Regions from separate parts of the Streptomyces sp. NPDC051214 genome, predicted to be linked through region 2. Evidence: riboswitches for the same ligand, from Rfam matches in the RefSeq annotation. Region 2 holds a riboswitch; the other holds the start of a gene.
What was found. Region 2 has a riboswitch for glycine ahead of gcvT (glycine cleavage system aminomethyltransferase GcvT). Riboswitches for the same ligand answer to the same signal wherever they lie in the genome.

Region 1: linked by a shared signal. The riboswitch ahead of gcvP (aminomethyl-transferring glycine dehydrogenase) and the one ahead of gcvT (glycine cleavage system aminomethyltransferase GcvT) in region 2 are both predicted to bind glycine.

Annotation. Positions count from the first base shown of each region.
Region 1 is NZ_JBFBAT010000008.1:461,608-476,592, forward strand. Features, by position in the region: gene AB0M70_RS23550 (hypothetical protein) at 91-279, shown strand; gene AB0M70_RS23555 (putative protein N(5)-glutamine methyltransferase) at 333-1,142, opposite strand; gene AB0M70_RS23560 (SRPBCC family protein) at 1,447-1,875, shown strand; gene AB0M70_RS23565 (PadR family transcriptional regulator) at 1,997-2,617, opposite strand; gene AB0M70_RS23570 (PhzF family phenazine biosynthesis protein) at 3,219-4,049, shown strand; gene AB0M70_RS23575 (type II CAAX endopeptidase family protein) at 4,117-4,917, opposite strand; gene AB0M70_RS23580 (substrate-binding and VWA domain-containing protein) at 5,084-6,856, shown strand; gene AB0M70_RS23585 (glutamate--cysteine ligase) at 6,874-8,391, opposite strand; gene AB0M70_RS23590 (hypothetical protein) at 8,875-9,459, shown strand; gene AB0M70_RS23595 (DUF5999 family protein) at 9,767-9,973, shown strand; gene gcvP (aminomethyl-transferring glycine dehydrogenase) at 10,064-12,949, opposite strand; glycine riboswitch at 13,147-13,244, opposite strand; gene AB0M70_RS23605 (PRC-barrel domain-containing protein) at 13,389-13,769, shown strand; gene AB0M70_RS23610 (DNA polymerase IV) at 13,818-14,985, opposite strand, start outside.
Region 2 is NZ_JBFBAT010000011.1:32,054-47,038, reverse strand. Features, by position in the region: gene AB0M70_RS27785 (ABC transporter ATP-binding protein) at 1-512, opposite strand, end outside; gene AB0M70_RS27780 (ABC transporter permease) at 509-1,510, opposite strand; gene AB0M70_RS27775 (ABC transporter substrate-binding protein) at 1,633-3,402, opposite strand; gene AB0M70_RS27770 (ABC transporter permease) at 3,504-4,508, opposite strand; gene AB0M70_RS27765 (enhanced serine sensitivity protein SseB C-terminal domain-containing protein) at 4,862-5,635, opposite strand; gene AB0M70_RS27760 (enhanced serine sensitivity protein SseB) at 5,761-6,564, opposite strand; gene AB0M70_RS27755 (AAA family ATPase) at 6,650-7,324, opposite strand; glycine riboswitch at 7,478-7,583, shown strand; gene gcvT (glycine cleavage system aminomethyltransferase GcvT) at 7,731-8,864, shown strand; gene gcvH (glycine cleavage system protein GcvH) at 8,923-9,300, shown strand; gene glyA (serine hydroxymethyltransferase) at 9,331-10,590, shown strand; gene AB0M70_RS27735 (L-serine ammonia-lyase) at 10,740-12,110, shown strand; gene AB0M70_RS27730 (EF-hand domain-containing protein) at 12,203-12,418, shown strand; gene AB0M70_RS27725 (CU044_5270 family protein) at 12,542-13,702, opposite strand; gene AB0M70_RS27720 (RNA polymerase sigma factor) at 13,699-14,340, opposite strand; gene AB0M70_RS27715 (NAD(P)-binding domain-containing protein) at 14,563-14,985, shown strand, end outside.

The DNA.
Region 1 (14,985 bases), on a different contig from region 2:
AGATCTGGCTGTTCTTCCCCGAGGGGCGCGCGCCGCCTTGATTCGCGCCGGACACGCAACCACGGCGCACCGGTCACTCGTCTTTCGGGCATGGAGCGCAGGTGCTGGATGGTCGCGCTGCCGGCGATCGACGGCAGACAGTACGTGTACCGGGTGTACGCACCCGAAAACGCGCTGCCCGCCGACCTTTTCTGGGACGCCTGGCACTGCCACGACGAGGGCCCGTTCCCCAGGGCGTGCGATCTCTTCGACGCGGCGGTGATAAGCAGGGTGGGCTGACGCGCCGCCGGCCCGCGCGCCCGGCGCCGCCCGCGCCCTACGCGGGTCGCGTCTTACGCGGGCCGCGTCCCGATGACGACGGTCGCGTACATCTCCTCGTCGCTCACCGACCGCGGCAGGAGGCCCCCGTCCGCGACCGCTTCCAGCGCGTACGGCACCTGTCGCTCGCTCGTCTCGAACAGCAGGCTGCCGCCGGGCGCCAACCAGCGTGCCGCGTCGGCGGTCACCCGCCGCAGCACGTCAAGACCGTCCGCCCCGCCGTCGAGCGCCACGCGCGCCTCGTGGACACGGGCTTCCGGCGGCAGCAGGCCGACCTCATCGGTGGGTACGTAGGGGACGTTCGCCAGCAGTACGCCGACACGGCCTCGGAGGGCGGTCGGCAACGGCTCGTACAGATCGCCCTCGTAGACCCGTCCCCCCGCGGCGGCGACATTGCGCCGTGCGCAGCGCACGGCGGCGGGGTCGATGTCGGCGGCGTGCAGCTCTATCCCGTCGACCGCGGCGCCGAGCGCGGCCCCGAGCGCCCCCGAGCCGCAGCACAGGTCGACGACGACGGCGCCGGGCGCGGCAAGGGCGGCGGCCTCCCGCACGAGAAACTCCGTGCGTCTGCGGGGCACGAAGACCCCCGCGTCCACGGCGATCCGCAGACCGCGGAACTCCGCCCAGCCAAGGACGTGTTCGAGGGGGTGACCGATGACGCGCCGCTCCACCATGGCGGCGAGTTCGGCGGGGTCGCGCGCGGTGTCGACGAGCAACTCCGCCTCGTCCTCGGCGAAGACGCATCCGGCGGCGCGCAGCCTGGTGACGATGGCGGACGAGAAAGACGGGGGAGACGTGGGAGACGAGAAAGATGAGGCCGACATGCGAAGAGAAACCTTTCGGGACGCCTTGTCGGGCTCCCTCGGTCACCTATGCCGGGTGAACCGCGCGGTCGCGAAGGGGGAGCACCCGACCTGCTGCTGCGGTAATGGGTCTCACCTCCTTGGTCCGTCTTCCCGCGTCCGTCGCGGGGAGGGCCACAGTACCTGACCTGCTCGCGGGCGGCATCGCCGGAGCGTTCACCACATCTGACGGTTCATCAGTATTGAATGTTCCGGGCCCTGCGGCTACGTTCCGCGACACCGTAGCTGCGCCCCGCCGCAGCGCCCGAAGAAGAGGGGTCGTCGCATGGCCGAAGTCAGCGCGGAAGCACGGATCGAGGCGCCCGTCGAGAAGGTCTGGGCCCAACTCACGGACTTCTCCTCGTACGGCGAGTGGAACGCCACGCACACGAGTTTCCCGAAGGGCGCCCCCACCACCCTGGAGGAGGGCGGCACGTTCGAGGAGAACATGAAGCTGATGGGCTTCCCCGCCGAGGTCAACTGGACGGTCGAGGAGCTGGCGAGCGAGCGCACGCTGGCGATCAAGGGCAAGGGCCCGATGGGCGTCACGGTCGGCACCCGCTACTCCCTCTCTCCCGAGGGGGACGCGACGACCGTACGCATCGACGGCGAGTTCACGGGCGCGGCGGTGTCCCTGATGGCGGGCAAGCTCAAGGATTCGGCGACGGCGGCCCTGAACGAGTCGCTGCGCAAGCTGGCGGGTCTGGTGACCTGAGCCGACCCCACGCATCCCCTCCACTTTCCTCATCCCCCACCCCTCCGACGCACGAAAAGGCGCCCCACACATGGAGTGCGGGGCGCCTCAGCGGCAATGGGGATCATTGACCCCCACCACCTCAGTCCTCATCGGCGAGGATCAGGTACAGCTTCTTGCGGGCGTCGTTGATGACGGTGACAGCCTTCTCGCGCTGCTCCTTGCTGCCGGTCTTCCAGACCTGGCCGAACGCCTCCATCAGACCGAAGCCGGCCTGCCGGATCTCGCCCAGCGCCTCCCAGTCGACCCCGCGCCCGGCCTCTTCCCAGGGCGCGTCGGGACCTTCGTCGGCCGCGGTGCGACCGGCGTCGGTGAGCGAGAAGAGCTTCTTGCCGCCCTCGCTCGCGCTGCTGATCAGGCCCTCGTCCTCCAGGAGCTGGAGGGTCGGGTAGACCGAACCGGGGCTGGGCTTCCACGCCCCGCCGCTGCGCTCGGCGATCTCCTGGATCATCTCGTAGCCGTGCATCGGCCGGTCCTTCAGGAGAGCGAGGATCGACGCGCGTACGTCACCGCGCCTCGCCCTGCCTCGCGGACCGCCCCTGCCGCCGCGACCGCCCCAGGGGCCGCCGGGCCCACCGGGGCCGCCGAAGCCGGGCCCGAAGGGACCGAACGCCGCGCGCCGCCCCTCGAACCCGCCGCGACCCTCATGACCGGGGCCGCACTTTCCACGTCCGTGCTCGTGTTCATAACCGTGGGAACGCATGACAACCACTCCATTTCTCTGTGTGTCGTTGGTGATCTATCGCGCCATCGTTGATCAGTCGCGATGCCTCAACGATATATCGGAACAGCTCGCCTGACAACCCTCCCCTGCGACGCCCCCTCCAAAACGAACAAACACCCAGGCCAGAGGCCTCGCCTCGCAGGGGCACCCCCTCAGCCACGCCGGGCCACACCCCGTCGACACCAGCACGAGCGAAGCCAAACCCCACGCCCAGCGCACACCGACACCCCCCTCACGCGTCAGCCGCCCCGGAAACGCCTCACACACGACGAGCCCACCGCACCGACCCCACCCCACACAGCTCCCCCACCCCCAAAGACACCCCCAAGCCGAGCCCCCTCCCTGCCCCCTCCCCCTCACCCACGAGGCCCATCAACCACCCCGAACTCCCAGCCCACGCAGCAACCCCAGCCCGCCACCCCACGAGCACCCCGCACCACACCCACCACCGCCTCACCCTCCAAACCCGCCCTCGCCCCCTCGCCGGCTCACCCCCACCCCACCCCGACACCCCCAATCGGGCCACCCGCCCCCAATTGGCCTTGTCCCGCCCCCGCATTGGCCCGCTAGCGTCGACTGCATGCCGACTTCTCAGGGTTCCCATCGCATCCGCATCGTCGACGCCTTCACCCACCAGCCCTTCTCGGGCAACCCCGCAGGCGTCCTCCTCCTCGACGCCTTTCCCGATGACGCCTGGCTGCAGAACGTGGCCACGGAGGTCAATCACGCCGAGACCGCCTTCGCGCACCGGCTCCCCGCGGGCGGCGACGCCGACTGGGCGTTGCGGTGGTTCACGCCCGCCACCGAGGTGGACCTCTGCGGCCACGCCACGCTCGCCACCGCCCACGTACTGCAGGTCACCGGCGCCGCCGAAGGCCCCGTACGGTTCGCCACCCGCAGCGGCGTCCTGACCACGACCGCGCACGCCGACGGCACCGTCACCATGGACTTCCCGACCGCGCCGCTCACCCCGGCCGCGATCCCCGAGGGCGTGGCGGAGGCACTCGGCGCCGAGCCGCTCGCGGTGTTCGACGCCGGGGCGAGCCTCGGTGACCTGCTGGTCGAGCTCGCCGACGAGAAAACGGTGCGCGCCCTCGCCCCGGACCACAAGGCCCTCATCCGGCACTCCGAGCGCGGCATCATCGCCACCGCACAGGCCGAAGACCCCACCCGCGGCTATGACTTCGTCTCCCGCGGCTTCTTCCCGCGCGTCGGCATCGACGAGGACCCGGTGACCGGCAGCGCCCACACGGCCCTGGCCCCCTTCTGGTCCGAGCGCCTGGGCCGCACGGAACTCACCGGCCTGCAGGCCTCGGCCCGCGGCGGCTTCGTCCGCACGGAGCTGCGCGGCGACCGCACCCTGCTGACGGGCCGCGCGGTCACCGTCATCGAGGGCGACCTGTACGCCTGACATGGCTGTGGGGACGTACGACCCAGCCTTCGTACGTCCCCACAGACCTGCCCGCCGACCGCCCGCCCTAGGGCGTCGGCAGCCACCCCACCTTCCCCGCAAGCAGCGAGTACCCCACGAACGCACCGATATCCAACAGGGAATGCGCCACCACCAGTGGCCCGACCCGCCCCCACCGCCGGTACAGGAGCACGAAGACCACGCCCATCGCCATGTTCCCGATGAACCCGCCGATGCCCTGATACAGGTGGTAGGAGCCGCGCAGCACCGAGCTGCCGACCAGCGCGGCCATCGGCGTCCACCCCAACTGCCCGAACCTGCGCAGCAGATAGCCGACGACAATCACTTCCTCGAGGACCGCGTTCTGCACGGCGGAGAGCACGAGCACCGGGTACTTCCACCAGACGTCGGGCAGATCCTCCGGCACCACCGTCAGGTTGAACCCGAGCCCGCGCGCGGCCAGGTAGAACGCGATGCCGGTACTGCCGATCACCGCGGCGACCGCCGCCCCGCGCCCCAGGTCCGGCCATGGCCGGCTCCGGTCGAAGCCGATCGTGCGCAGCCCCGCACCCTCCCGGATCAGGAAGTGCGCGACCAGCGCCACCGGCACCAACGCGGTCGAGATCCCGAACAACTGCCACGCGAGATCAAGCCATGGCCGCCCCGGAGCGGCCGACGCGTTCATGGTCGCCGCCTGATCCTTCAGACCGCCCGGTTTGGTGACCGATCCGACAAAGCTGATCAGCGCGGACACACCGCTCGCGCCCAGTGAGAGCGCCAGGACGAGCAGCGTCTCGTCCCTCAGGATCCGTCGCGATGGCCCCTCGCCCCGAAAAGAACCGGCCAACGGCCCGGACTCCGCTTGCACTCCGCCTCCAGTTGAGTAATCCCGCCTCATCCCCATCCCCGCCCCGCTAGGGTCTCGAAAGAAGTTACGAAGATCGTGCGCGACAGGCCGAGGGGGACGGACGCCGACTGCGGTCATGCCACCTCCTCTTTCCTTGCTTCATCACTCAAGGAGGGGCACCACCGCCATGGGACGTCACAGCTTGCCCGATGAGTACGGGACGGACGCACCCGACCCTCGGCCACGCACCCGCGGCCGCACCGTGGCCATCGCGACGGCACTCGTCCTGACCGTCGCGGCGGGCACCGCGGTCGCGGTCCGCAGCGACCTGCTGAGCTTCGGCGGTTCCTGCCGAGAGGACACGGTGGAACTGGACGTCGTGGCCGCCCCCGACATCGCCCCCGCCCTGCGCGCGGCCGCCGACGACGCGCGCGAGAAGGAGATCACCTCGGACGGGGCCTGTATCGACGTACGGGTGAGCGCCCGTGATTCGTACAAGGTGGCCGACGAGCTACGGACGGGCAAAGACGCTCCGGCGTACGACGTGTGGGTGCCGGACTCCGAACTGTGGCTGCAGCGCGTGGGCCTGGGCGGCAAGCAGGACAGGGTCTCGCCGGCCGGGAACATAGCCTCCTCGCCGGTTGGCATGGCCATGGTCCCCGCCGCGGCCGAGACCCTGGGCTGGCCCAAGAAGACATACAGCTGGCCGGAGTTGACCGGCGCGGCCATGAAAGGCGACAAGCTGCGGCTGGGCGCCGCCGACCCCGCGCGCAGCGCGACCGGCCTGCTCGCGCTCACGAAGCTGAGCGCGTCGGCGAAGAAGTCGGGCGGCAAGAACGGCGACACCCAGGCAGCCGGGATGGCCAAGGCACTGTCCGCGCGCACGTCCGACAGCGACGGCCAGCTCCTGGACACCCTGGCCCGCGACTCCTCCGGCACCGAACAGGGCAATCCGCGCCGCAACCACGCGCTGATCCTCTCCGAGCAGGCCGCGTTCGCGCACAACGCGACGGCGGGCGAGGAGAACAGCCTGGACATGTTCTACCCGAAGGACGGCTCACCGCGCCTCGACTACCCGTACACGCTGGTCCAGGAGGACGAGCTGTCCACGGACCAGAGCCGCGCGGCCCTGCGTTTCATGACCCTGTTCAGCGATGAGGCGGGCCGCGCGATCCTGGAGAAGCACGGCTTCAGGACCGGCGCCGACGCCCCCTCGGAGAAACTCGTCACGGCGGCCGGCGGCCGCACTCCCCAGCCGTACGGCGACGAGGCGAGCGAGCCGCCCTCCGAGAAGGATCTCCAGGAGACGCTCGGGATGTGGACGATCACCGTCCAGAGCGCCCGGCTCAGCACGGTCGTCGACGTCTCGGACTCCATGGGCGAGCTCGTGCCGGGCCGGGGCCAGACCCGGATGGAGGTCACCAAGTCCTCGCTGCTCCAGGCACTGGCGGGGTTCACCGACGAGGACGAGATCGGCCTCTGGGAGTTCGCCACCCTCCTGGACGGCGAACGCGACTACCGCAAGCTCGTGCCCACCGAACGGCTGGGCGACCGCAAGGGCGAGGGCACCCAGCGGGACAAGGTCTCCGAGGCCTTCGGCGACCTGGCCCCCATCCCGGGTGGCGCGACCGGCCTGTACGACACCACGCTCGCGGCGTACAAGGAAGCCACCTCCACCTACGCGCGCGGCAAGTTCAACGCCCTGGTGGTCCTCACGGACGGCGCAAACCAGGATCCCGGTTCGATCGCGCGCAGCAACCTCATCGCGCAGCTGGAGAACCTCTCCGACCCCAAGCGCCCGGTGCCGCTCATCGCCATCGCGGTCGGCCCGAACGCGGACAAGGAAGAGGTCGTGCAGATCGCGGAGGCGACCGGTGGATCGGGCCACCAGGTCGACGACCCGGCGCAGATCCACGCGGTCATCCTCAAGGCCATCATGGAGGCGGGCAGCCACGGCTGAGCCCGCCTCCGTACGCCTCAGCTCAGGACGGCCGGCTCCGGCAGCCCCACCGGCCAGGTGTGCACCGGATCGCCCGCGTGCATCAGCTCGGCGTAACGCCGGGTGGTCGCGGCGAGGGCGGCCTCGCGTTCGAGCCCGGTCTCCAGGGCCTGGTGGTAGGTCGCCGCCTGCCAGGACGCCCCGTTCACCCGGCGCCTGCACCGCTCCTCGATGACCCCGAGGTAGAAGTCGCGGTCGGCGGGCTCCACGCCCCACGCGTCAAGGCCGGCCGCGGCCAGCGGCAACAGCTCGTCGCGTACGAGGGCGACCGCGGGCACCTCCACGATCCCGCCCGACCTGCCCCGCTTCGGCCACTGCAGCCGGGCCTCGATGCCGTCGCGGCAGGCGGTGTCGAAGTTGCGGGCCGCGGCGTCGAAGGGCAGCCGGGTCCACACGGGCCGGGGCTCCTCGGCGAGGGCGCGTACGACGCCGTAGTAGAAGGCGGCGTTGGCGATGACGTCGGTGACGGTGGGTCCTGCGGGCAGGACGCGGTTCTCCACCCGCAGGTGCGGGACGCCGCCCGCGATGCCGTACACGGGGCGGTTCCAGCGGTACACGGTGCCGTTGTGCAGGACGAGTTCGGCGAGCTGCGGCACCCGGCCGTCGTCGAGCACCGCCAGCGGGTCCTCGTCGTCCACGAGGGGAAGCAGCGCGGGAAAGTAGCGCAGGTTCTCCTCGAAGAGCTCGTACGCGTCGCTGATCCAGCGCTCCCCGAACCAGGTCCGCGGCCGCACGCCCTGTGCCTGGAGCTCGGGCGGGCGGGTGTCGGTGGACTGCAGGAACAGCGGGGGCCGCGACTCGCGCCACAGCTCACGGCCGAACAGGAACGGCGCGTTGGCGCCGACGGCGACCTGCGCGGCGGCCACGGCCTGGGCCGCGTTCCACACGTCGGCGAACCGGCCCGGGGTGACCTGGAGGTGCAACTGCACCGAGGTGCACGCCGCTTCGGGCGCGATCGACGCGGACGTACAGGTGAGCCGCTCCACGCCCTGGATGTCCAGGACGAACTCCTCGCCGCGCGCGGCGACGATCTGGTCGTTGAGCAGCGCGTAGCGGTCGACGTCGGAGAGGTTCCCCGAGACCAGGTCGTGGTGTGCGAGGGTCGGCAGAATGCCGATCATCACGATGCCGGCGTTCACCTCGTTCGCTTTTCGGTGCGCATAGGCGAGGCCGGTGCGCAGCTCTTCGGCAAGTCGGTCGAGAACACGTCCGCCCAATCGGTGCGGCGCGATGTTGACTTCAAGATTGAACATTCCGAGTTCCGTCTGGAAGTCCCGGCTGGCGATCCGTTCGAGAACTTCGGCATTCAGCATTCTCGGCATGCCGTCGGGCCCCGCGAGATTCAGTTCGATCTCCACGCCCATCAGATTCTTGGGCCGGTCGAACCGCTCCTCGTCCAACAACCTCCGCAGTCCCGTCAGACACTCCGCGAGCTTGTCCCTGTACCGGCGCCGCTCAGCCAGATCAAACGTTCCTGCTACGACCTTCTCCCCCATCGAAGCGTCCCCTCCTCGGATGGGCAGCCAATGATCCGGCCGCTGTGTCTCGGTGGATGATGCCCTGCAATGTGATCGATAACGCCCCGCACATGCCCCTGGCCCAGTACGATCGATGCCAAATCCGAGCGGCACATTCACCAGGCATGGGGTGCGCCGGGGAATCCTCGCACCGACGCCTGGTAAAAAACACCGACGAGAATCGGCCGACCGCTTCCGGTAAAACATACGAGGTCAAAGGTCCGGACTCTTCCAGAATCGGGTTAAAGCCCGCAAAATGGCGACCGGATAACGCCTTGCAGGCAATATCGGGTGCGGTTAGACGAAACACTGCCTGAACACGTGTCGTATAAACTCCGCGGACGAGGCAGAGAGTTGGCGCTCGCGGTCCCCAGCCCCCGCCCCTCTGGCCCCGGAGCAGACAGCGACGTCCGCACCTGTCCTCGTTCCACCGTGCCTGTCGAATGAGAGAGGCGACCCACTATGCCGCTGCAAGTCCCCCCGGCTCCCGCGCCCGCCCTGCGCAGCGTCCTCGCGGCACTAGGTTCACCCACCGCCGTACGCGAAGCCCGCACCCCGTCCCTGCGTGCCGCGCAGGGACCCGTCAGTCCCGAACTCCCGTTGCCCGTCCACGTACTTGACCGGATCAGCCCCTCGGGCACCGCGCCCACCAGCCTCGCGGGGTGGCGCTTCATGATCCGTGCGGGCGAGCGGGCCGTCGCCGCGGCGGACACGATGCTCACGCCCGACGGGTGGACCTTCTCGCACTTCTTCGAAGGTCCGTACATAGCGTCCACGGAACGCGCCCTTCGTCATGCCGAAGCGATGCCAATGCCGTACCAACCACGACTGTTGTCCGTACCCGAGCTTTACATGCTGACACTCTGGTTGCACGGCGACTGCACCGCGGACGGAGCGGGCGGCCATCTCGCGCCCTCGGACGTCCTCGTGCCCCTCGCGCCCGCGCCCCCGGGCATCGCGGCACACCACCCGCACCGCGCCGCGGAACTCCTGCAGGTCCTCACGCACCGGATGACTCCGGCACCGCTGCTCGGCTCGCCCGCCTGACCTCGCCGTACACGTCTCCGTGCCCCGCCGCCGCCCAGGCCGCGGGGCTCGGCGCGTGAGGTGCCCATACGGACTAGCCCGGTATGACCACCCCGAACCACCCGAAGAGACAGTGCAGTTGGGCTGAACCGTCCGGGCGGGTGATACGTCATTAAGCAGTAAGGAGCGCTGCCGCTAAATCCCTGCGGATTGACGCCCGTAGGGCAACACTGGGAACGGACCGACTCAACGGGGGGCGGCCATGAACACCGCATCGAGCCGCAAGGCAGACGTCACAGCCATCACACCGCAGCGAAAGAACCCATCCATGTGCCAGCACCAACCACCGTGCCCGACAGCCGACTCCGCAGACCGGGAGGCCGCGCTCCTCATGGCGAGCCACCCGGAGCAGGGCTGGAGCCTGCTGTGCAACGGCGTCCTCCTCTTCGAGGACACCGGTGAGCTGCTGCCGGACGGCCAGATCATCGCCCCGCATCGACCGCTGGGCACGGACAAGATCATGACCGCCGCCTGACGCGACGGCCGCACGGCACAGACAACAAAGGGGCCGACCCGGAGAGACACAACTCCGGACCGGCCCCCACGCATGTTCGAGGCCCCGATATCAGTCCTCGTACGCATCCAGCGGCGGGCACGAGCAGACCAGGTTCCGGTCGCCGTACGCCTGGTCGATGCGACGCACCGGCGGCCAGTACTTGTCGGCCGCCACCACGCCGGCCGGGAACACGGCCTCCTCGCGGCTGTACGCGTGCTCCCACTCACCGCCGAGCGCCGCCGCGGTGTGCGGGGCGTTGCGCAGCGGGTTGTCCTCGGCGGGCCAGTCGCCGCCGACCTTCTCGATCTCCGCGCGAATGCTGATCATCGCCTCGCAGAACCGGTCGATCTCGACCAGGTCCTCGCTCTCGGTCGGCTCGATCATCAGCGTCCCCGCGACCGGGAACGACATGGTGGGCGCGTGGAAGCCGTAGTCGATGAGCCGCTTGGCGATGTCGTCGACGCTGACACCGGTCGCCTTGCTCAGCGGGCGCAGATCGATGATGCACTCGTGCGCGACGAGCCCGCCGGGACCGGTGTAGAGCACCGGGTAGTGCGGCTCGAGACGCTTGGCGATGTAGTTCGCGGAGAGCACGGCCACCTGCGTGGCCCGCTTGAGGCCCTCACCGCCCATGAGGCGTACGTACGCCCAGGAGATCGGCAGGATTCCGGCCGAGCCCCACGGCGCAGCGGAGATCGGACCGACACCGGTCTCGGGTCCCGCGGCGGGCTGCAGCGGGTGGTTGGGCAGGTACGGCGCGAGGTGCTCGCGCACGCCGACCGGGCCGACGCCGGGGCCACCGCCGCCGTGCGGGATGCAGAAGGTCTTGTGCAGGTTCAGGTGGCTGACGTCGCCGCCGAACTTGCCGGGCTGGGCGAGACCCACCAGGGCGTTGAGGTTGGCCCCGTCGACGTAGACCTGGCCGCCCGCCTCGTGCACCTGGGCGCAGATGTCGGCGACGTGCTCCTCGAACACACCGTGCGTGGACGGGTAGGTGATCATGAGCACGGACAGCTCGTCGCGGTGCTTCTCGATCTTGGCGCGCAGATCCTCGATGTCGATCTCGCCGTCGTCGCTGGTCTTGACGACGACGACCTTCATGCCGGCCATCACGGCGCTCGCGGCGTTGGTGCCGTGCGCGGAGGACGGGATGAGGCAGACGGTGCGCTGCTCGTCGCCGTTGGCGCGGTGGTAGCCACGCACGGCGAGCAGTCCGGCGAGCTCGCCCTGCGAACCGGCGTTGGGCTGCAGCGAGACCTTGTCGTACCCGGTGACCTCGGCGAGCCGCTCCTCCAGCTCACGGATGAGCGTCAGATAGCCCTGCGCCTGCTGGGCGGGCGCGAAGGGGTGCAGCTGCCCGAACTCGGGCCAGGTGACCGGCTCCATCTCGGTGGTCGCGTTGAGCTTCATCGTGCAGGAGCCCAGCGGGATCATGCCGCGGTCGAGCGCGTAGTCGCGGTCGGCCAGCTTGCGCAGGTAACGCAGCATGGCGGTCTCGGAGCGGTACTGGTGGAAGACGGGGTGCGTGAGGTACTCGTCGGAGCGCAGGAGGCCCGCCGGGAGCGTGTCCGCGCTCTCCGCGTCGAGCGCCTCGATGTCGGCCTCGACCCCGAACGCTCCCCAGATCGCAGTCAGTTGCTTGCGCGTGGTGGTCTCGTCGCAGGCCAGGGAGACGTGGTCGGCGTCGACCTGGTGGATGTTGACGCCACCCTCGCGGGCCGCGGCGACGAGCGCCTCGGCCTTGCCGGGCACCCGCACGGTCAGCGTGTCGAAGTACGCGCCGTGCACGACCTCGACACCGCCCGCGGTGAGCCCCGCGGCGAGCACGGTCGCGTAGCGGTGGGTACGCCGCGCGATGGCCTTGAGGCCCTCGGGCCCGTGATAGACGGCGTACATTCCGGCCATCACGGCGAGCAGCACCTGAGCGGTACAGATGTTGCTGGTGGCCTTCTCGCGGCGGATGTGCTGCTCACGGGTCTGCAGCGCGAGCCGGTAGGCCTTGTTGCCGTCCGCGTCCACGGAGACACCGACGAGCCGCCCCGGCAGGCTGCGCGCGAACTTCTCGCGCACCGCCATGTAACCGGCGTGCGGGCCGCCGAAGCCCATCGGGACGCCGAAGCGCTGCGTCGTGCCGACGGCGATGTCGGCGCCGAGCTCACCGGGCGAGGTAAGCAGCGTCAGGGCGAGCAGATCGGCGGCGACGGAGACGATGGCGCCGAGCTCGTGCGCCTGCTCGATGAGCGGCTTGATGTCGCGCACGGCACCGGAGGCGCCGGGGTACTGGATCAGCACGCCCACCACACCGCGCCCGGCGACCTCGGCCGGGATGCCCTCGCTCAGATCGGCGACGACGACCTCGACACCGGTCGGCTCGGCGCGGGTCTGGATCACGGCGATGGTCTGCGGCAACGCGTCGGCGTCGACGAGGAAGACACCGTCCTTGACCTTGCCCATGCGCCGCGAGAGCGCCATGGCCTCGGCGGCCGCGGTTCCCTCGTCGAGCAGCGACGCACCGGAGGTGGGCAGCCCCGTCAGCTCGGCGACGACGGTCTGGAAGTTGAGCAGCGCCTCGAGGCGCCCCTGGGAGATCTCGGGCTGGTACGGCGTGTAAGCGGTGTACCACGCGGGGTTCTCCATGACGTTCCGCAGGATCACCGGCGGCGTGAAGGTCCCGTAGTAACCAAGTCCGATCATGGAATCGAGGACCTGGTTGCGGTCGGCGAGGGAGCGCAGCTCGGCGAGCACCTCGGCCTCGGAGCGCGCCCCGGGCAGGTTCAGCGCCTCGGCGTTCTTGATCACATCCGGCACGGCGGCCGCGGTGAGCTCGTCGAGCGAGCCGTACCCGACCTGCGCGAGCATCTTGGCCCGTGCTTCCACATCGGGACCGATGTGCCGCTGCTCGAAGGGAATGCCCTGTTCGAGCTGGGAGAGCGGGATACGAGGTGTGGCGGTCATTGCGGAGGCCTCCTGGTCTGACGCGACCTGCGAGGGGCACCACGGCGCGGGTACCCGGACGGCCTCCCCCTCTGTCATCTCAACCTGAGAGTTTCACCGGTCCGTGCCCCGCGAGAGGCGCCGTACCGGCTTTCACCGTCGGTGAGGAAGGGGACCGGACGTGCCCGCCCGACGCCCGCCCTACTTTCCAGAGTGACCTCGTCCGTGCGGTACAGGGGCCTGAGAGATTCCGGGGAGGAGTTGCTCCTTCGGCGCCTCCGGTGTCTCGACCGGAGAGCTCTCCCGCACGGGGTCAGCAGCCAAGCGCCAGCCTACCAGCGAGGACCGTGACCGTTCCCTCGAGTGGCCACCTGCCCCGAAGTGCTCTTTCGTAGTGATTGCGAACGAACGAGGATGAGTTACGCCCCACTTCGACAAGCCTCGACCAGTTGGAGGGCCCGTGCAGACCGACATCGATCCGCGCAATTTGATCGGCCGGAAGGCGTTCGACCGGAACGGGGCCAAGATCGGCACGATCGACGAGGTCTATCTCGACGACGCCACCGGCGCCCCGGAGTGGGCGGCCATACGCACGGGCCTGTTCAGCCGGGACACCTTCGTCCCCCTGGAACCGAGCGAGCTCAGGAGCGACGGCACCCTGCTCATCCCCTTCGAGCGCTCACTGATCAAGGACGCCCCCGACTTCGGTGTGGGCCGCCACCTCTCCCCCGAACAGGAACTGCAGCTCTACCACCACTACGGCCTGGACATCACGCCCCCGCCGTCCACATCACCGCCGGACAAGGACTTCGGCAACATCGCGGGCCAGGAGAGCCCCTGACACCCGCGCGGCGGCCCAGGTGACCCCGGCGGGCAGGCACCCCCGGCGTCACCGCGGCTCCACCGCCTCGGGAGCCGTCACCAGGGGCAGCGGGTCGGCGGGCTCGAGCGCCGGATCATCCGTACGGAACGTCCGCACCCGCCCCGGCGCCGACGCCTCGGGCGTCTCGAAGCGCACCGTCACCCGCCCCAGGCCACTGCCCTGCACCCACCCGTGCCCGTACTCGGCATGCCGCACGTCGTGCCCGGCGGCCCACCGCCGCTCGGCGGGAACGGCCGGCTCCACCACCGCCTCGGCCACCGCGACGGGCTGCGCCGCGTCCGCCCCGACCCGCTCCTGCCCGGCCCGCTCCTCCTCGGCCTCCTGCTGCGTCTCCAGGGCCTCCGCGGCTTCCGCCCGAGCTTCTGCCTCCGCCTGGGCCTGCGCCTGCGCGAAGAGGTCCTCCTGCGTGTAGTCCGCGAGCCCCGTGACGCCCACCCCGAGGAGCCGCACCCCTCCGGTGGTGTCCACGGACTCCAGGAGCCGCGCGGCGGCCTCACGCACCACCCCGGGGTCGTCCGTGGGCCCACGCAGCGTCTCGGAGCGGGTCAGCGTCGAGAAGTCGAACCGCCGCACCTTCAGGACGATGGTCCGCCCCGAGTGCCCGGCCGCCCGCAGCCGCTCCACACACCGCTCGGCGAGCCGCGCCACCTCGCCCCTGACCCGGACCCGGTCGTGGATGTCCACGTCGTACGTGTCCTCGACACTGACCGACTTCGACTCCCGCTCGGCCACCACGGGCCGCTCGTCCCGCGCCAGCGCCATCGCGTACAGCGCGCTGCCGTGCGACTTCCCCAGGAGCCGTACGAGCTCGTCCTCGCCCGCCTCCGCGATCTCCCCCACCGTGGTGATCCCGCCCCGCCGCAGATGGTCCCCGGTGGCAGGACCGACGCCGGGCAGGGTCCGCACGGACATCGGCGCGAGCAGGTCCCGCTCGGTGCCCGGCACGATCAGCCGCAGCCCGTCGGGCTTGGCCTCCTCCGAGGCGATCTTCGCCAGCATCTTGGACGCGGCGAGCCCGACCGATCCCGCGAGCCCCGTCACCGCCTTGATGTCCGCGCGCAGCCGCTCGCCCACCTCCAGCGCGGACGCCCGGTCGTCGGCCACCCCGCCCGCCTCCAGGTCGACGAAGGCCTCATCCAGACTGAGCGGCTCCACCAGCGGCGACAGCTCGCGC
Region 2 (14,985 bases):
TTGTCCGGCTGGGGGATGCCCACCCGGTCGAGCATCTCGATGGCGCGCTTGCGGGCGACCTTCTTGTCCACCTTGTGGTGGACGCGGTACGCCTCGGTGATCTGCTGCCCGATGGAGTAGTACGGGTGCAGCGCGGACAGCGGATCCTGGAAGATCATCGCCATCTCGCGGCCACGCAGCTTGCGCACCTCGTTCGGGTCCGCGCCGAGCAGCTCCGTGCCGTTCAGCCAGATCTCGCCGGACAGCTGCGGCTTGCGGCTGCCGTACTGGCCCGCGGTGTGCAGGCCGAGGATGCCCAGCGAGGTGACCGACTTGCCGGATCCTGACTCGCCGACGATGCCGAGGGTCTTGCCCTTCTCCAGCTTGAAGCTGAGCCCGTCGACGGACTTGACCAGGCCGTCGTCGGTCGGGAAGTGCACCTTGAGGTCGCGCACCTCGAGGAAGGCGGTGGGAGCGACCGAATCGGCGACGGGTTCTCCGACCGCCGCTCCGGTCTTGTGCAGTTCGGTCATCCCAGCCTCACTCGCGGGTCGATGACGGCGTACAGAAGGTCGACGACGAGGTTGGCGAGGGCGATCGCGAGCGATGCGCACAAGGTGACGCCGAGGATCACCGGCAGGTCCTTGTTGCTGATGGCCTTGACCGCCTCGAGGCCGAGCCCCGGCAGGTTGAAGGTGGACTCGGTGAGTACGGCGCCGCCGAGGAGCACACCGAGGTCGAGGCCGAAGACGGTGAGGATCGGCGTCATGGCGGAGCGCAGCGCGTGCCGCCTGATGACGACGGACTCGCCGAGCCCCTTGGCGCGCGCGGTGCGGATGTAGTCCTCACCGAGCACTTCCAGCATGGTGGCGCGGGTGAGTCGCGCGTACATGGCGGCGTTCAGGAACGCGAGCACGATCCACGGAAGGATCAGCGTCTCAAACCAGATGTTGATCGGGTCTTCCGTGGTGAGGGTGTCCTCGATCTCCACCCAGCCGAGGGTGTGGACGAAGAGCCCCATCGCGATCATGCCGGTGAAGAAGATCGGCAGCGAGACGCCGGCGAGGGCGGTGATCATCGCCGTGCGGTCCCAGATGGTGCCGCGCTTGAGCGCGGAGAGCACACCGGTGGCGACACCGGCGACCAGCCACAGCACACACGCGCCGGCGGCGAGCGCGGCGGTGACGGGCAGGGCGTCCTTGAGGGTCTCCCAGACGGGCGCCTCGGTACGGAAGGAGTACCCGAAGCAGGGGGCGGGACAGTGCGTCACGTCGGCCCCGTTGGCGTAGTCACGCCCCATCGGGATGCCCTTGACGAAGTCCCAGAACTGGACGAGCAGAGGGTCGTCGAGACCCAGTTTGATCCGGATGCCCGCGAGCTGCTCGGCACCGGACGACTTCCCGGCGAAGAGGACGGCGATGTCCTGTCCCGCCCACTTGGGCAGCATGAAGAAGACGGTGAAGGTCGCGAGCAGTACGACCAGCACCATGACGACGACGGCGATCAGGCGCCGGATGAGATAAGCAAGCACTGTGCGCGGCCCGGCGGTGGCCGGGGCCCCCTTGTGAGGGGCCCCGGCCACCGCCCGAGGCCATCACCTGCCCTTCGGACTGGCGGGATTCGGCGGTGGGTCTGCCTTGTTGCGGGCGGGGACTACTTCTTGTCGTTCACACCGATCGACACGTAGTCGTAGCGACCGCTGTACGCGGCGGACGAGTAGACGTTGGTCGCCCGCGAGGAACGCCAGCTGATGTTCTTCTCGTAGATGAAGGGCATCCAGTAGGCCTTGTCGACGATCTCGTGGGCCAGGTCGGTGTAGATCTGACCGGCCTTGTCGGGGTCGACGGTGCCGATCGCGTCGTCGAAGAACTTGTCGATCTTCGGCTCGTCGATCTGCGACTCGTTGTAGTTGCCGTTCTCGTTGATGAAACGGCTGTCGAACAGCGGCTGGGCGTAGCCCTGGCCGGTCGGGAAGTCAGGACCCCAGCCCGCCATCGTCATGCCGATGCCGCGCTTCTTCACGACCGAGGGGGAACCGGTGATGCTGGAGGAGTCGGCGCCGTCGATCTGGTCGACATCGGCGTTGATGTTGACCTTCTTCAGCTGCTCCTGGAGCGCCGTGGCGGCGTCCACCTCACCCGGCTGGTTGGTGCGGGCCGAGATCTTGGTCGAGAAGCCGTTCGGCTTGCCGCACTCCTTGAGCTGCGCCTTCGCCTTGGTGACGTCCGGCTTGCCCTTGCGCTCCTTGATGCCGTACGGGTCGTAGTCGTCGTGACCCTTGATCGACTTCGGGAAGACGCTGGTGGCGATCTCACCGGCGGCGATCGGGCCACCACGGGTCTTCTGCAGGCTCGCGAAGTCCGTGGCGTAGAAGACGGCCTTGCGGCAGGCCTCGTTGTCGAACGGCTTCGTCTTGGTCACCAGGGCGACGTAACGGACGAAGTCCGTCTGCATGTTGTCGACGTTGCCCTTGTGGTCCTGCATGGCGGTGGTACGACCCGACTGGGTCATGCCGGTGCCATTCATGTCGATGTCGTAGTCGCCTTCCATCAGGCGCTTGTCGTTCTCTTCGAGGTTCGCCGAGATGGTGACCTGGATCTTGTCCGGCAGCGCGGGACGGACCGGGTCGGACGACTTCTTCCAGTTCTTGTTGCGGACGAGCGTGATGCTCTTGCCCGCGCTGTAGTTCTGGAACTTGTACGGGCCGGAGGAGAACGGGCGCTGGGTGTACTTGGCGCCGGTGTCCTCGGACTGCTTCACCGGGGTGCCCGACGGCATCGCGAGCATCTGCTCGAAGTCGCCGTTCTTCTTGGGCAGCTTGAAGATGATGGTGTTGTCGTCCGGCGTCTCGATCGCCTTCAGACCGAGCTTGTCCTTCGACTTGTCCTCGTAGGGGCCCTTGTACTCGCCCTTGGGGTCAAGCGTGGACTTCAGGTAACCGGGGCCACCGGTGATGACCTTGGTGGCCCAGATGCGCTCGATGCCGTACTTGATGTCCTTGGAGGTCAGCTTCGAGCCGTCCTCCCAGGTGAGGCCGTCACGCAGCTTGTACGTGTAGGTCTTGCCGTCGTCGCTGATCTTCGCCGTGTCCTCGGCGAGGTCGGGGACGAGCTTGTTGGACGCGGCACCCGGCTTGGTGTCGTACGTGATCAGCGTGCGGGTGTAGAACCGCATGAAGTCCCACGTCATGCCGTAGTAGGCACGCTGCGGGTCGGCCGAGTCCAGGTCCTGCTTGGCGATGAACTTGAGCGTTCCGCCCTTCTTCGCCGACGCGTTCGCGACCTTGCCGATCGCCGCGTTGTAGCCGGCGCCCTTGCTGTCGTCGTCGTCGCTGCCGCCGCCGCACGCCGTGGTGGTCACCAGCGCCGCCACGACGAGGGCCGCGCCTGCGGTCAACCGTCGTTTAGAGGAACCTGTGGGCATTTCTCGCATCCTCCGAGATTCGCGGTCCTTGGCTTTGACTGCCTTGGAACCATGGGAAGAGCCACCTGACGCTGCGGCAGGGGCAAGCCATTTGGAGCTGTTCAACGAGTTCCCTTGGGGTCCAGGGCGTCGCGCAGCCCGTCACCGAAGAGGTTGAAGGCAAGCACGGTCACGAAGATCGCCAGGCCGGGGAAGACCATGAACATCGGATCGTGCTCGTACGTCGCCAGGGCGTCCCGGAGCATGCCGCCCCAGGAGGCGGTCGGCGGACGCACACCTGCGCCGAGGAAGCTGAGGGCCGCTTCGGTGAGGATGTTGGTGGGGATCATGAGCGTCGCGTACACGGTGATCGGCGCGATCAGGTTCGGCAGCAACTCACGGAAGAGGATGTGCCGTTGGCCGCCGCCGAGGCTGCGGGCCGCTTCCACGTACTCGCGTTCGCGCAGGCTGAGGGTCTGCCCTCGGACGATGCGCCCGACGTAGGGCCAGCCGAAGAAGCCGATCACCAGGATCAGCACGGCGATGCGGACACCGCTGCCGGTGAGACCGAGCAGGTCGTCGGGGAGGACCGAGACCAGGGAGATCACGAAGAGCAGCTGCGGGAAGGCGAGCAGCACGTCCATGACCCGGCTGATCAGCGCGTCGACCCAGCCGCCGAAGTAACCGGCGATGATGCCGAAGAAGGTGCCGAGCACCACGGCCACCACGGCGGCGAGGAAGGCCACCAGGAGCGAGATGCGGGCTCCGTAGACGATGCGGCTGAAGACGTCGCGGCCCTTGTTGGGCTCCACCCCGAAGAGGAAGTCCCAACTCATGCCGCCGAACGCGCCCTTGGGCAGGTTCGTCAGGTCTTCCAGCTCTTCCTGATGGAACTCGTTGGGCGGGTGGCCCAGCAGGGAGACGATCAGGGGGGCGAAGACGGCGACAACGACCAGGACGAGCACGGTGATGCCGCCGGCCAGAGCGACCCTGTCCCGCTTGAGGCGGTTCCAGGCGATCTGCTTGAGGGACCGCCCCTCGACCTTCCTCACCCCTGCATCAGCTGCGGGAGCGACGTCCGCTGTCGGGTCCGCGTCCGCAGGTGTGTCATGCAATGGTGCCGTCATCGTGGCAGGGACCCCTCTCAACCGGTGGTGACCGGCCCGCACTTGCCGCTGTAGCGACGTGATCAGTCCGTCGTACACAGGGGCGAAGCGCCCCACTTGCGGGAGTCTTCATCGGGGTTGCGATCTGTTACCAGCCTTGACGGGGAAAGGATGCTCAACCGTGATGCTGTTCGAGGTGTTCCGTTATCCGGACGCACGTGAACGAGGGGCGAACACGGGGCAGTTGGGTCGCAAGGCGCCACGGGGGCCCATAGACCCCCTCCGCCATCAGAACGGACATCCTGACGGTCGAGGCAGGTATACGAGCCGCGGTGGCCGGTTCCCGGCCCCCACCGGAGGGGCTCGGTGAGGCTTCAGTACTGCGCGGGGTAGCCGTAACCGCCCGCGGGCGCCGGTGCCGGCTGGGCCTCGCGGTCGTAGAACGGGCGGGCGTTGGCGCGCAGCCACATGGCCACCGGGTCGTATCCGTCGGACATCGCGACCGTCGACACGGGCAGGCCGTCGGGGACCGCGGCGATCGACTGCTGCATCATCGTGCGCACCCCGTCGACCGACGCCGGCGCGGTGTCGTACACATCGAGGCCGATGGCCAGGTACGGGGCGCCGAGCGCGGGCTGCACCCAGGCGCGGCGCAGCGAGCGGACCGCGGGGGTGCGGTGGGCGTTCTGCGTGAGCAGGGCGTAGAACTGGGGGATCTCGATGGCCGGCTCGGTGAGCCTGAGCGGGCCCGCGGGCAGCAGGTCGAGGCCCGACGCGATGCGCCGCAGGTCGAGCCAGGGGATGCCGACGCCGCCGCCGGGCGCGTGCGGGTTGAGCCAGAGGCCGTAGTGGTCGGGGAAGAGGGTGCGGGAGATGTCGAGACCGCCGACCACCTCGTACGAGCGGTTCCAGCCACTGGCGGAGAGCTCCTGGGCCGAGGTCACGCACGGCGCGTAACCGAGGCCCTCGACCTCCATGTTCCCGTACTGCGCGTCGGGGGATCCGGCCTGGCCGTGCCAGAGCAGCATCCACACCTGGTCGGCGGCGAGCGCCCGCAGGAGCGCCTCGTAGGCGTCATAGCGCCCCGGCGTCACCTGGCGCAGCATGTGCTCGACCTGCCCGGCCGCAGCCGTGCCCGACGCACTCACCCTTAACCGCCCCTTCGCGATGACCCGCTGACCCGGTGGAACTCCGGGTCATGAAACCAGCTTAAGCGGCGATCCTGACACCGACTTGACGTACGGCACCCTCACACACGTACCTGCACATGTCCTTACACATGTCCGTGCTCGTGTCCCGGAGTGCGACCGAAGAAGGTCCTGACCCGCTCGCGCATCCAGTCGGCGACCGGGTCCTGGGCCACGTCGAGCAGCACCAGGTTCACCGGCCAGGCCACCGGGGCCTGCCCCAGGGCCCGGCCCAGGGCCTCCATCGGGAGCTCGCGCGCGTTGCCCTCCCAGGAGGTCAGTTCGACGCCGACGAACAGCGAGGGGTCCTCGCCCTCGACGCTGGCCAGGCAGCGGCGGGCGCTCAGGACGACACCGGTGGCCTCGAACTCGCGGGCGGCGGCGGACAGGAAGTCCACCGGGTCCTCCTGCCAGTCCGGTTCGAAGAGGCGTACGCGGCCGCCGGTCGCGGGGCCGTCCAGCGGGGTGCGCCCGGCCCGGCAGAGCTCGGCGACGGCGGGCGGCGGCAGCGGCACACCGACCGTGCCGTCCGGGTTGACCGCGATGCCCAGCTGCGGGGGCAGGCCGCGGGCGAACTCCACGGCGGGCGCCACGGTGCAGCCCATGCGGCCGCCGGTGGCCTGCCGGAACTGCTGCTCGGAGCTGAAGACGGGGACATAGGCCTGGCCGTCGATCTCCAGCGTGGGCAGGTCGAGGGTGCCGCTGTCCGGGGCCCCGCCGTTCGGCAGCGGGACCCAGACGTGGCTGCGGCCGAGCACCTCGACGATGCGGGCCCCCGCGGACGCCCGGGGCGCGCCGGGGGTGCCCAGGGATGCCGCGAGCACCTCTTCGAGTTCGTTGCCCGGCCATCCTCCGTAGGGATGGGCGTGCGCCTGCGCCGGAAAGTCCATCTCTTCTCACCCCTGCTCGGTCCCGCTCTGCCTGCGGCACGACCCTAACGCGGCGGGCGGCTCGGTTTCCGAAGCGGCGGGCGGCTCAGTCCCCGAAGCCGATCCCCCGCAGCACCCCGGCCGCCGTCCGGTCCAGGAGCACCGCCGAGCCGCAGCCGCGCGGCAGGTCGCCGCGCTCGGCGGCGCCGACGAGCCGGCCGACCGTCCTGCGGTGGCGCGCGAAGGCGTACCGCGACACGCCGCGCCCGCGCGCGAGCTGCCCCTCTATGGCGGTGTCCGGCGGCACGTCGAGCAGCAGCAGGTGCAGCGTCGTGCCGCGCCGCGCGGCCTCGCGGGCCAGCCAGCGGCGCACCCAGGCCTGGGTGCCGCAGTCGTGCACCACGACGCCCTCGCCGGAGCGCAGGGCTCTGCGCAGGCCCGCGTAGTGCGCGATGCGGACCAGCGGGCGGTACACCGCGTACGGCAGGAGGTCCGGCATGCGCCGGGCCCAGCGGTCGCGGGTGTCCTGCGAGTCGATGCGCGGGCCCGCGACGGCCCTGCGCATCAGCGTGGACTTGCCGCTGCCCGGCAACCCGGAGACGACGATGAGGTCGCCCTCGCCGAACGTGAGCCGGTGCGGGCTGTGTCCTGTCCGCTGCCGCAGGTCGCGGACGACGGCCGCCGGCAGGGGGCCGCAGCTCTCCCTGGTCGGGGCGGCGGCCTGTTTGGGCAGGGCCACCCCTGTGTTGGTCGCGTAGACGCTCGTCCTGCGCACCGTGATCGGCCTCCCCTTAGCGGTCACGTACCTGCTTCCCGCAGCTTCCCCGGCAAGTGTAAAGAGAAGGTAATGCGGCACAACAGCATTACTGGACTGGCACTGCCCTGTGACGCAGGCGCGTGCAATGATGTGCGCGCAAACTCCATACAGGCCGTTTGAATCCGCGCGGGAGAGTTCCCGGTGGCCGTCACAGGACGCACCGGGGCGCCGAAGGAGCAAGTCCCTCCCTTGAATCTCTCAGGCCCCGTACCGCGCGGGCGAGGCACATCTGAAAAGCGGGCCGCCTGCGCGGCTCCACCCAAGGTGCAAGTCATGACCCCCCTGCGTACGGGTCGTGGTGAACCTCTCAGGTTCCGATGACAGATGGGGAGGATCGACCTCGCCCGTCATGCCCCTGGGAGTTCCACGAATGAGTAATGCCCCCCGTCTGACCGCACTCGATGCCGTGCATCGTGCGCTCGGCGCGACCATGACCGACTTCGCGGGCTGGGACATGCCGCTGCGGTACGCGAGCGAGCGCGACGAGCACAACGCCGTGCGCACCAAGGCCGGTCTCTTCGACCTCTCCCACATGGGCGAGATCACGGTCTCCGGGCCCGAGGCCGTGGACCTCCTGAACTTCGCGCTCGTCGGCAACATCGGCTCCATCGGTGTCGGCCGCGCCCGCTACACGATGATCTGTGCCGAGGACGGCGGCATCCTGGACGACCTGATCGTCTACCGGCTCGGCGAGCCCGAGACCCCCGAGTACATGGTGGTCGCCAACGCCTCGAACGCACAGGTCGTGCTCGACGCGCTGACCGCCCGCGCCGACGGATTCGACGCCGAGGTCCGCGACGACCGCGACGCGTACGCGCTGCTCGCCGTCCAGGGCCCCGAGTCCCCCGGCATCCTGAAGTCAGTCACGGACGCCGACCTGGACGGCCTGAAGTACTACGCGGGCCTCCCGGGCACGGTGGCGGGCGTCCCCGCGCTGATCGCCCGCACGGGCTACACCGGCGAGGACGGCTTCGAGCTCTTCGTCGCGCCCGGCGACGCCGAGAAGCTGTGGAACGCGCTCATGGAGGCCGGCGAGCCCGCGGGCCTGGTCCCCGCCGGGCTCTCCTGCCGCGACACGCTGCGCCTGGAGGCGGGCATGCCGCTGTACGGGCATGAGCTGACCGCGGAGCTGACGCCCTTCGACGCGGGCCTCGGCCGGGTCGTCAAGTTCGAGAAGACCTCGCAGTCCGACACCTTCGTGGGGCGCGCGGCGCTCGCGGCCGCCGCCGAGCGCGCCGAAGCCGCTCCCCCGCGCAAGCTGGTCGGTCTGGTCGCCGCAGGCCGCCGCGTCCCGCGCGCGGGCTTCTCGGTGGTCGCCGACGGCAAGGTCATCGGCGAGGTCACCTCGGGCGCCCCGTCCCCGACCCTTGGCAAGCCGATCGCCATCGCGTACGTCGACGCGGCGCACGCCACCCCCGGCAGCGAGGGTGTCGGCGTGGACATCCGGGGCACGCACGAGCCGTACGAGGTCGTGGCGCTGCCGTTCTACAAGCGCCAGAAGTGACACCCCGCACAACAGCCTCGTCCATCAGCACTCCCCCGCGTACAGGAGAATTCAGGTCATGAGCAACCCCCAGCAGCTGCGTTACAGCAAGGAGCACGAGTGGCTCTCGGCCCCCGTGGACGGTGTGGCGACGGTCGGCATCACCGAGCACGCGGCCAACGCGCTCGGTGACGTCGTCTACGCCGACCTGCCCGAGGCCGGTGCCGCGGTGACCGCGGGCGAGACGTGCGGCGAGCTCGAGTCGACCAAGTCGGTCAGCGACCTGTACTCGCCGGTGACCGGCGAGGTCGTCGAGTCGAACCAGGACGTCGTGGATGACCCGTCGCTGGTCAACTCCGCCCCGTTCGAGGGTGGTTGGCTCTTCAAGGTACGGATCACGGAGGAGCCGAAGGACCTGCTCTCCGCGGACGAGTACACCGAGTTCTCCGGCAGCTGAAGCCCCCCGAAGACCCTTAGGGACCACCTGATGTCGCTTCTCAACACCCCTCTCCACGAGCTGGACCCGGACGTCGCCGCCGCCGTCGACGCCGAGCTCCACCGTCAGCAGTCCACCCTGGAAATGATCGCCTCGGAGAACTTCGCTCCGGTCGCCGTCATGGAGGCCCAGGGCACGGTCCTCACCAACAAGTACGCCGAGGGCTACCCCGGCCGCCGCTACTACGGCGGCTGCGAGCACGTCGACGTCACCGAGCAGATCGCGATCGACCGGATCAAGGACCTGTTCGGCGCCGAGTACGCCAACGTCCAGCCGCACTCCGGCGCCTCCGCCAACCAGGCCGCCCTCTTCGCGATCGCCAAGCCCGGCGACACGATCCTCGGCCTGGACCTGGCGCACGGCGGCCACCTCACCCACGGCATGCGCCTGAACTTCTCCGGCAAGCAGTTCAACGTGGTCGCGTACCACGTGGACGAGGCCGGTCTGGTCGACATGGCCGAGGTCGAGCGCCTGGCCAAGGAGAACAGCCCCAAGGTGATCATCGCGGGCTGGTCCGCCTACCCGCGTCAGCTGGACTTCGCGGAGTTCCGCCGCATCGCCGACGAGGTCGGCGCGAAGCTGTGGGTCGACATGGCGCACTTCGCCGGGCTCGTCGCCGCCGGTCTGCACCCGAACCCGGTGCCGTACGCGGACGTGGTCACCTCCACCACGCACAAGACCCTCGGCGGCCCGCGTGGCGGCGTCATCCTGGCGCGCGACAAGGAGTTCGCGAAGAAGCTGAACTCCGCGGTCTTCCCCGGTTTCCAGGGCGGCCCCCTCGAGCACGTGATCGCGGCCAAGGCCGTCTCCTTCAAGGTCGCGGCCTCCGAGGAGTTCAAGGAGCGCCAGCAGCGCACCCTGGACGGCGCCCGCATCCTGGCCGAGCGCCTGGTGCAGGACGACGCGAAGGCCGTCGGCGTCGACGTCCTGTCCGGCGGCACGGACGTGCACCTGGTCCTGGTGGACCTGCGCAACTCCGAGCTCGACGGCCAGCAGGCCGAGGACCGCCTCCACGAGGTCGGCATCACGGTCAACCGCAACGCGATCCCGAACGACCCGCGCCCCCCGATGGTCACCTCGGGCCTGCGGATCGGTACGCCCGCGCTCGCGACCCGTGGCTTCCAGGAGGACGACTTCCGTGAGGTCGCCGACATCATCGCCGAGGCGCTGAAGCCGGGCTTCGACGCGGAATCCCTGAAGGCCCGCGTCTCCGCCTTGGCGGAAAAGCACCCGCTGTACCCCAACCTGTAGCATTTTCGTACGCTTTCTTTCGTACGGACCTTCGGGGCACCGCGCACACTGGACAGTGAGGACAGTGAGTGCGGTGCCCCGGTCCATGCCCCGCTTTCTGCACCACCCCGGCAGACAACGGCGTCTACCAACCACCATTGGAGTTTCTCGTGGCCCTCTCGGTCTTCGACCTGTTCTCGATCGGCATCGGCCCGTCCAGCTCCCACACGGTCGGTCCCATGCGCGCCGCCCGCATCTTCGCGAGCCGCCTCAAGAACGAGGGCCTGATGGCCCACACCACCGCCATACGGGCCGAGCTCTACGGCTCGCTCGGCGCGACGGGCCACGGCCACGGCACCCCGAAGGCGGTGCTGCTCGGCCTGGAGGGCGAGTCGCCGCGCTCGGTGGACGTGGAGTCGGCGGACGACCGCGTCGAGCAGATCAAGGCGAGCGGCCGCATCAACGTCCTCGGCATGCACGAGATCGACTTCGACTTCGACGAGGACCTGGTCCTGCACCGCCGCAAGGCCCTGCCGTACCACGCCAACGGCATGACGATCTTCGCGTACGACCGTGACGGCGGGCTCGTCCTGGAGAAGACGTACTACTCCGTGGGCGGCGGCTTCGTGGTCGACGACGACGCGGTGGCCGGCGAGAACCCGATCGTGCCGGACGACACGGTCCTCAAGCACCCCTTCCGCACCGGCGACGAGCTGCTCCGCCTCGCCAAGGAGACCGGCCTGTCCATCTCCGCGCTGATGCTGGAGAACGAGAAGGCCTGGCGCACGGAGGAGGAGATCCGCTCGGGTCTGCTCGACATCTGGGGCGTCATGCAGTCCTGCGTCTCGCGCGGCATGTCCCGCGAGGGCATCCTGCCGGGCGGCCTCAAGGTCCGCCGCCGCGCCGCCAACTCGGCACGCCAGCTCCGGGCCGAGGGCGACCCGCAGGCCCGCGCCATGGAGTGGATCACCCTCTACGCGATGGCCGTGAACGAGGAGAACGCCGCGGGCGGCCGCGTCGTGACCGCCCCGACGAACGGCGCCGCGGGCATCATCCCGGCCGTCCTGCACTACTACATGAACTTCATCCCCGGCGCCGACGAGGACGGCGTGGTCCGCTTCCTCCTCGCGGCCGGCGCGATCGGCATGCTCTTCAAGGAGAACGCCTCGATCTCCGGCGCCGAGGTCGGCTGCCAGGGCGAGGTCGGCTCCGCCTGCTCGATGGCGGCGGGCGCCCTCGCCGAGGTGCTCGGCGGCAGCCCCGAGAAGGTCGAGAACGCCGCGGAGATCGGCATGGAGCACAACCTCGGCCTGACCTGCGACCCGGTCGGCGGCCTCGTCCAGATCCCGTGCATCGAGCGCAACGGCATGGCGGCGGTGAAGGCCGTGACCGCGGCGAAGATGGCGATGCGTGGCGACGGCAGCCACAAGGTGTCCCTCGACAAGGTCATCAAGACCATGAAGGACACGGGCGCCGACATGAGCGTCAAGTACAAGGAGACGGCGCGCGGCGGCCTCGCGGTGAACATCATCGAGTGCTGACCTGATGGAGGGCTGAGCCCGCGTCCCGGGCGTCACCCGGACGGCGGATACCCTGAGCACCGTCAGCAGTGCACGAAGAAGGGGTGGATCCGGTGGCGGACATCGAGGAAGCGCGTAAGACGTTCGAGCAGTTCGACGCGGACGGCGACGGCTTCATCACAGCGGCGGAGTGGAAGTCGGCCATGGCCAAGATGGGGGACTTCTACGTCACCGAGACGGTGGCCGAGGCCGTGATCGGCACGAAGGACACCGACAAGGACAAGCGCCTCTCCTTCGACGAGTTCTGGGCAAGCCTGAACAAGAAGTAGCGGCCGTACGCGGGAGGGGCCCGGCACGCGAGAGCGCCGGGCCCCTCCGGTGTGTTCAGCGGGCGCGCCGCGCAGCCCGCAGGGAGCTCCTGGTCACCTGGCAGGCGCTGCACGGCCGGCCGCTCAGCCGCGGCCGCTGGAGGAGCCGGAGGACTCGGTCGGCTTCATGCCGCGTTGATCGACCACCGCTCGCTCCAGGATCGCGTCGCTGCCGTACAGGACCTCCGGGTTCCCGGTCTTGCCCGGCTTGCCGCCCGGCTTGTGGTTCTTCGTCATGTAGCCGCGTGAACCGAGGTAGGCGAAGGTCTTCTTGTCGAAGATCCATTCCGAGCGCGTCGCGAACGCCGACTCCTCGATGGTGATGCCTATCCCGTGGCGGCCCGCCGCGTCCACCGCGTCCGGCACCTGCACCACGCCGGGGAGCTTGGCGACCGCCTTGTAGAGGGCGGCGGAGTTCTCCGGCGGCATGACCGTCCCGCCGACCAGTTCGCCGATCCGGTCGAAGACGGCCTGCGCCTTCGTCTCCCGCTCGCCGGTCACCTTCGTCTCGGCGTACAGCTTCTTCAGGAGGGCGTCGGGATCGGTGGGCAGCGAGGCCAGCCAGTCGTACGTCGGGCGGTCGGGCCCCTCCGGTATGGCACCGGAGTCATCGGAGCCGTCCACGGCGGACGCCTCGATGGGCACGTCCTGACCGGCCATCGGAGCGCCCTTCCCGGTCACACGGCTCATGCCGATGTCCGTGACGGGGGCCGGGTTCTGGTTCAGCCAGATCTCCTCCGTGTACGGGTCGCCGAGCTTCACCGGGCCGTCGAGCTCGCCGTCGTTGCTCTGGACGAGGCTGCGGGTGTAGACGAACTGGCTGTCCTTCACCGATGGCGTCCCGGACTTGAGGGAGGCGCTCGCGATCCGGTCGAGCGTGACCGTTGCGCCGGGCGTTGCACCCCGGCCGGCGCCCATGTCGCGTACGCCGTCGGCGCCGCCGCCGCCGGAGGAGAGCGTGCCGGTCAGAATCCCGGCCACCGCAAGCGCGGCCGCGGCGGGCATCAGCACCCCGGGCCGCAGCAGGCGGCGGCGGAGAGCGGCGGGGCCGGACTCCCCGCGGTCCACGTCAGTCGCGCCGGCCGTGTCGGCGGCTTTGTCGCGGTCGATCTGCTGCATCAGGACGTCCTTGTGGTGGAGGTGACGCCCCGGCGGAAGATCCCATTCGTCCTCGCCCGACTCCGGGAGCAGGCGGGCCAGTTCGGCGGCCTCGTCCTCTCCACGGGACGGGGTGGCGGCGTTCATCGGAATTCCTCCCGCAGGGGCAGGGCCGCGAACGCGGCCTCACTCTCTACCTCTCCGCGACCACGAAGAGGTTCCGTCACGTTCTCCACTTTCGGCACAACAGTCACATCCGCCCCGTCCTCGCTCAGCCGCCGCAGCCGCGCGCGGGCCCGCGAGAGCCGCGAGCGCACCGTGCCGACCGGAACGCCGAGCGCCTCCGCCGCCTGCGCGTAGTCAAGGCCGGACCACACGCACAGCACGAGCACCTCCCGCTCCGGGCGACGCAGCCCGCGCAGCGCTCCGTGCACCGCCGCGAGCCGCCGCGCGTCGTCCATCCGGCCCGCCGACTCCTCAGCGAAGTCCGCCACTTCGGGCGGCGGGGGCTGACGGGACAGAAAGGCGAGCCGTCTGCGCAGGCCGCGGTTGGCGTTCTGCGCCTTGTGCGTCGCGATGCCGAGCAGCCACGGCTTGAGCGAACCGCCGTCCGGCTCAAGGCGGTCGCGGGTGCGCCAGGCCGCGAGGAAGGTCTCGGACATGACCTCCTCGGCGGTCGACCAGTCGCCGGTCAGCCGCAGGGCGTGGTTGTAGACCGCCCGCGCGTACGCCTCGTACAACTCACCGAACGCCTCCCGCTCCCCCGCCCGGATGCGCGCATGGATGCCGTCTCCTGGTTCTTCCGGTTCAGTACGCCTCACACCACGTACCTCTCCGCACCCTCCGCGGGGTTCCTGTGCCGCTCGTCACACCGTCCCCTGGAGTTCCCCCACGACCTTGCCGAAGTAAGTGTCGGACGCCGCCTCCCGGCAGGAATACATCCCCCGTTCCGGAGGTTGGCTCCGTTACGTTACGACACCGGCGAACCACCCCCGGAAGGGTCAGTCATGAAGATCGGCATCATCGGCGCGGGCAACATCGGCGGCAACCTCACCCGTCGCCTCACGGCCCTCGGCCACGACGTGTCCGTCGCGAACTCCCGTGGCCCGCACACCCTCACCGACCTCGCCAAGGAGACCGGCGCCACGGCCGTTCCGGTCGAGGAAGCCGCGCGCGGCGCCCAGGTCGTCGTCGTGACGATCCCCCTGAAGGCCGTCCCGAACCTGCCGTCCGGCTTCCTCGACGGCGCCGCCGAGAACGTCGCCGTCATCGACACCGGCAACTACTACCCCCAGCAGCGTGACGGGAAGATCGCCGAGATCGAGGAGGGCCTGACCGAGAGCCGCTGGACCGAGCGCCAGATCGGCCACCCGGTCATCAAGGCCTTCAACGGCACGTACGCCCAGGACATCCTCGACAAGCCCCAGCCC